DNA from 2 places in the Clostridium sp. ETTB3 genome. Region 2 is predicted to be linked to the other one. Evidence: riboswitches for the same ligand, from Rfam matches in the RefSeq annotation. Region 2 holds a riboswitch; the other holds the start of a gene.

Region 1 (3,433 bases), 820 kb from region 2:
CCATATTTATAATAATTTTCAATTGCTCCTTCTGCTACTTTTTGTAAAAATTCCATCTTATCTGAATCCAAATTAACATTTAAATTTACTTCTATATTTTTTTCATTGCTCATATTAGTTGTAGCATTTGCTATACTTACTTCTTCATTATAAACATTTGAACTTTCATTTATATATCTAGTATTAGTAATTTTTTGAGATAATTTAAATCTTATAGTACTAAATATAGTTACAATCATTAAAACAAAAAGAATACAAGCTTTAATAAACTTATAAGAATTTATTTTTCCCCCCGATAAAGCATAACTATTTACCCCTCTGTATTTAATGTTATTTTTCATCTTAAACTCTCCTATAATTTTTAAATACTTCTTTTGTTGGCTTACCTTCATTATATACTTTTAAGGAAATCCATTTTTACATATTTATAAATCATAATTACCTCCTACACTTTATTTTACCTTTTTAAATATATTTTTATTACTAATAGCTTTATTATTTTTGAATGTTCAAAAAAAAAGCTATAATAAGTTATTATTAAACTTACTATAACCTTTTATTCATATATTAATTTATTTCATATATATCTCTATCATTGCGTACTTTAATTAGAGTTAATATTCTCAAAAAAATTATTTGTTTCACTTATTACTATATTTCTTAATTTAATTAAACCAATTAAATTAGGCAATGCCATTAATCCATTTACTATATCTGCAATTATAAATACTAAATTAAGAGATAAAAATGGTCCTACTCCAACCAAAGCTATAAATATTATCTTATAAAATTTAATTCCTTTAATACCTATTAAATATTGAATGCATCTTTCCCCATAATAATTCCATCCTATTATAGTTGTAAAAGCAAAGAAAATTAAACCTATATTAACTATATATTTACCTATAATTGCAAATGGTAATCCATTTTCAAATGCAAATGTAGTCATTGCAGCTCCTTCTAATCCACTATTAAAACTTCCTGTTAATACTATTGCTAATCCAGTCATAGTACAAATAATTATTGTATCTATAAATGTTCCTGTCATTGAAATTAATCCTTGCTTAACTGGATATTTTGTTTTAGCTGCTGCTGCTGCTATTGGTGCACTTCCAAGACCTGCTTCATTTGAAAATACACCTCTTCCTATTCCCATTTGAATTGCTAATGATATAGTAATACCTGTAGTACCTCCTAATGCTGCACTTGGATTAAATGCACTTTTTATTATTAATGTTATTGCTGAAGGTATTGCTTTAAAATTACATATCAATACTAACAAAGCTCCTATTATATATAATATTGCCATTGTTGGAACTATCTTTTCTGCTACATTAGATATTCTTTTTATACCTCCTAAAGTAACCAGTGTAACTAATATAGTTATTATTATTGCAGTAAACCATATTGGAATATTAAAAGAAATTAATGCTGCTTTTGATATAGAATTCACTTGTCCAAAAGTCCCTATACCAAGTAGTGCAACTGCAATACCAAAAAATGCAAACATATTAGCTAAAAATTTATTTCCAACTCCCTTTTCAATATAATACATAGGACCTCCAGACATTTCTCCATTTTCATCAACTTCCCTATATTTTATAGCAAGAACTCCTTCTGCATATTTAGTTGCCATTCCAAAAAATGCAGCAACCCACATCCAAAATAAGGCCCCTGGTCCTCCTGTTGCTATAGCTGTTGCTACACCAACAATATTTCCTGTTCCTATAGTAGCTGATAATGCTGTACATAATGCTGCAAAACTTGATACCTCTCCCTTTGCTTCATTATCGCTTTTATCATCATCATTTAAAAATAGATACTTAATTGCTAATGGCAATTTAAACATCTGAATAAAGTTTAATTTAAAAGTAAAATATATACCTGTCCCTACTAATAAAATTAATAAAGGTGGTCCCCATACTATTCCATCAATATTTTTTAATACCTCTTCTAAATTAATAAAAAAACTCATAAAAAAATCCTCCTTAAAAATAAAAATTTATAGGAGGAGATTAGAAATAGTTTGTAGTTTGTAGTTATGAGTTAGGTTATTACGTAATAAAAAACTCAATTAAAAGTTTGTTCCTTAACTACTAACTACTAACTATTAACTAAAAACTATTTTAATCCCCTGTCCTTTTACCTGAGAGTTTCAACTTATTTAAATAAGCCTTGCTCCTTCGGTGCTCTTAATTGAGTCTCTCCAGAGGCTCGTCCAGTAACGGTCCTAATACCTGAAAGATTTACTTCTTCGGTGGATATAAATCACTCTCCCATTACCTTCAACCGAACATATTAAATTTTATAAAGTAATTATATAAATAAATATTAAATTAATCAACTTATAAAACATATTATTTACCATATAACCTATTTAATGCACTTATTACAGATTTAATTGATGCTCTTGTAATATTACTATCAACCCCTACCCCAAATGTCTTTTTATGAATATCATTCCTGCTCATATAAACATATGCTGCTGCTTCTGCTTCTGAACCTGCTCCTAATGAATGTTCTTTATAATCTATTATGCTAACATCAATTAACTTACTATTTGCTAATGCCTTTCCTAATGAATCTATTGGTCCATTACCTATTCCATCTATAACATATTCATTTCCATTATATTCAATTACTGCATTTACCTTGGTTGTTTCTGATACATCACTATCAATATCTGATATAGAAATACTAATTAAATTAAAAGGTTCTTGTAAGGTTAAATATTGTTCTTTAAATGCTTCCATTATTTCATTTGGTTGAACTTCACCCTTACTTTCTGAAATTTTTTGAACTACTTCTGCAAATTCCTGTTGCATTGATTTTGGTAATTTAAATCCAAAGCAATGATCCATAACAAATGCAACTCCACCTTTTCCTGATTGGCTGTTTATTCTAACTAAAGGTTCATATTCTCTTCCTAAATCACTTGGATCTACTGGTAAATATGGTACTTGCCATAATTTTGATCCTCTCTCCTCATACTTCTTCATTCCTTTATTTATTGCATCTTGATGCGAACCAGAAAAAGCAGTAAACACTAAATTTCCTGCATATGGATGCCTAACTGGTACAGGTATCTTTACACACCTTTCATATATTTCAATAATATCATTTATATTTTCAAGATTTAAAATAGGATTAACACCATGAGAAAACATATTATATGCAACAGTTAAAATATCAACATTTCCTGTTCTTTCTCCATTACCAAACAATGTTCCTTCTATTCTATCTGCTCCAGCCAATAATGCTAGTTCAGCATCAGCAACACCTGTCCCTCTATCATTATGCGGATGCACACTTACTATTACCCTTTCTCTATCTTTAAAATTTTTACACATATATTCTATTTGATCTGCAAAAACATTTGGTGTATCCATTTGAACTGTTGATGGAAGATTTATTATAATTTTATTTTCCTTTG
Region 2 (3,433 bases):
AATATGGCTCTGATAATGTAAATTTAACTGTATAATCATCTACAGCCTCTACACTTTTTAATCTTGTAAGATCAACACTTTCATTATCTGCTTGATTATTTTTTACTGTCTCATAAGTGAACACTACATCCTCAGCAGTAAAATCTGATCCATCTTGAAACTTAATACCTTTTTTTAAATTAAAAGTATAAATTAATGAATCTTCGCTTATACTCCAACTTTCTGCTAAATCACCTTCATATTCTGAATTTGGATTTACTCGTGTTAACGCATTATTTGTAAACGAATATCCATAACTCATTGCTCCTTTAATTGGATCTAAGCTACTTTCAAAAATATTATTTCCAACATATGCTGTAATGCTGTCCTTACTATCATTATTCTCATTATTAGCATATGTTGAAATACTATTATCATCCTTAGAGTTATTTTTCACACTTGTACTTTTTCCATTATTACATCCTACAATGAGTAATGACATACTTACTATTAGAGATACTATCAACGATTTTTTTTTCATAAACTCCCCCGCCCCCTTACCATTTTATACCATAATTTTATCATTTTTACCAACTATCAACAACCTGGGTAGGGGGATTAATTTTATATTTTTTTATAATAAATAAATTTTAGTTTTCATAAAAAATATTATATAAAAAAAGAGAATTCCAATACGAATTCTCTTTTTTAACGTGGTATCATTAACTATTTATTTAATGAACTTAGCTATTGCTTTATTTAAATCTTCTATAGGCCTTTTATCGCCACATTCTATAGCTTCTACTATGCACCCTTCTATATGTTCCTGCAATATTATTTTACTTACTCCATTTAATGCTGATATAACTGCAGCTAACTGAATTAATACTTCACTACAATCCCTCTCATCTTCAACCATACGTTTTACAGCTTCTAAATGTCCAGCTGCACGAGATAAACGATTCAATATAGCTTTTGTACTTTCGTGAGAATGTGTATGTGTGTGCCCCTCTGCATTTTTATGAGTATGAGTAAATATCTTACCATTATCACTTTTATGAACATGTTCCATTGCTTTTGTACTATCCATGTTATACCCCCAGCTTATACTCCTATATAATTTATATTAAATTTTATATCAAGTTATTCTTTTATAAAAATAATCTCTATATTTAACTTATAACCCTTTTATTGTTAAATACTAAAACAAAAAAGATATGAGAGTTTTTCTCATACCGTACATCATTTTAATATTTAGTCTTTTTCTTAAATTTTATACTCTTTCTTTACATATTACTGGTAAATTTATGGTCTTATAATAACTTATCATTCTAATAAGTACTATAATTATCAAAGTTATAAATTGTGCTGATTCCATCCCAATTATAGGATATATAAACCAAAGTATAGTTACACCTATAACTCCTGCAATACAATAAATATCATTTTTAAAAATTTGCGGTTTTCTATTAGTTATTATATCCCTTAGAACTCCTCCACCAACTCCAGTTATACTAGCTGCAAATATAAATAACATAAAATTATAATTACTATTGATTGCTTTAACAGCTGCTGATACAAAAAAGGCAGCTAATCCAATTGCATCTATAAATACAAATAAATTCTTATATTTTAAATTTCCTTTTAAAAATATAGCTAATAAAGTTCCTGCAATAATAAATGGAATTGTCATATAACTTGTAAAAAATACTGGAATTCCTACATCTGAAACTATATCTCTAAGTACTCCTCCACCCATTGCAGTAATTATTGCAATTATATAAACTCCAAAAACATCAAATTCCTCTTCAATAGCTACTATTGCTCCTGATACGGCAAAAGCAAAAACACCGATATACTCTAAAATTGTAATATAATCCAAAAAAATCCCCCTTCTTTACTTCTAACTAGACTAATTATTAAAACAATTGCGTCTCTGTCTTTTTACCTGAAAGATTCTCCTACTATACTTAAGATTGCTTCGTCGGTGCTTTTAATAGTCTTTCCAGAGTTTTCTCAAAATTTGGTCCTTTTGCCTGAGAGTTTGCCGCACTTTCCCCTTCGGCTCTATATTTAAACAGTATCTCCCAAATTTATCAACGAAATACCTATAAATTATAATATATCCATAACTGCACTTCAATATATAAATTAGAAAATGATCTTATTTTATCTTTTCTTTAATATTTTATCTTTTAATCATTTTCAATATTATATAAATCACTTAATGATATTACTCTTTCTTTTTTAGCAATACATCCTCCAATTTCCAATAATGCTTTATCTTCTGTTACTAAAATTAAATTTTCATTAATATAACATGCAAATAGTTGCAAAAAATCATTTTCTGATAAATTATTATTTTTAAATTTTTCTTTTATTGTGTAATCTAAAATAAAGTAAAATCCACTTATATCTTGTTTATTAATTTTAAGAGCAAAAGGTAATAATTCACAAAACCTTTCACTTAAAACTTCTCTACTCCTATATATCTTAGCTTCTTTTACTGATAATTCCTTTAGTACTTCTTCTAATATTAAAAGTTTATTTTGCTTAATTAATTTATTTAATGTTTTTTCATCTTTTTCCCAAAGATTAATTATTATATTACTATCTAACAGATATTTTTTCATACTATATCAAACCTTTCTTATCAAAATAATATTTAGATATTATAAATTTTATTTTTTACAATATGGTCATTTATTAACTAAATATTATTTTACTTAGTTCGTTTTAATGTATCCACTACTTTATACTAACACCATAGATTAAAATAAGATTGTTCGCAAATTATTTATTTTCTAATTCACTTAATCTTTTATTTAATAAGTCTATATCTGATTTCATTTTCTTTTGATTCTTGACTATATTTATTATAAATATAACTATAGCAATTGGAATTGCAATAAAAATAACCAAATTTATCAAAGCAATAATTACTGTTAAGTTATTAACATCCATTTTTAATTCCCCCTCTTTTATAAATCGTATCTTAATACGATTGTTCATAAATCATTATATTTATTATACATTATAAATAGTAAATTAAAAGCATTTTTTACTTTTTATGCATATTAATCTTATAGTCTTAAAATATCTTATTAAATATAATGCTATAATAGTAAATATTAGAATATAGATCTTTTGAGATAAAAAAGCAACTGCAAACTTAAAAATAGGTTTTGCAGTTGCTTTATTGCTATCCCAGTTGGTTAGTTAGGAGTTAGAAGTTCATAGTGACAAGTGGCAAGTTACAAGTTAAGGAAAAAATTTAGCTTATGCTTAATTTTTGAAAATATAACTTTAAGAAATTCCTTATGTAATTTCAACCATAACTAAAAACTAAAAACTAAAAACTACTTACAGTTTATTCTATTAAAATCTTATTACTATTATTTTGTGTTAATTCTTTCTTAGGTAATTCAATATTTAAAACACCATTATCAAATTT

What was found. Region 2 has a riboswitch for glycine ahead of ACUN06_RS05605 (trimeric intracellular cation channel family protein). Riboswitches for the same ligand answer to the same signal wherever they lie in the genome.
Region 1: another riboswitch for glycine. It lies ahead of ACUN06_RS09605 (alanine/glycine:cation symporter family protein); the one in region 2 lies ahead of ACUN06_RS05605 (trimeric intracellular cation channel family protein).

Annotation. Positions count from the first base shown of each region.
Region 1 covers NZ_CP199832.1:1,957,130-1,960,562, forward strand. The annotation lists gene ACUN06_RS09600 (glycoside hydrolase family 73 protein) at 1-341, opposite strand, end outside; gene ACUN06_RS09605 (alanine/glycine:cation symporter family protein) at 605-1,975, opposite strand; glycine riboswitch at 2,125-2,215, opposite strand; glycine riboswitch at 2,216-2,289, opposite strand; gene leuA (2-isopropylmalate synthase) at 2,358-3,433, opposite strand, start outside.
Region 2 covers NZ_CP199832.1:1,136,100-1,139,532, reverse strand. The annotation lists gene ACUN06_RS05615 (ABC transporter substrate-binding protein) at 1-520, opposite strand, end outside; gene ACUN06_RS05610 (metal-sensing transcriptional repressor) at 710-1,051, opposite strand; gene ACUN06_RS05605 (trimeric intracellular cation channel family protein) at 1,253-1,861, opposite strand; glycine riboswitch at 1,914-1,990, opposite strand; glycine riboswitch at 1,994-2,079, opposite strand; gene ACUN06_RS05600 (PIN domain-containing protein) at 2,175-2,612, opposite strand; gene ACUN06_RS05595 (hypothetical protein) at 2,773-2,943, opposite strand; gene ACUN06_RS05590 (Hsp20/alpha crystallin family protein) at 3,350-3,433, opposite strand, start outside.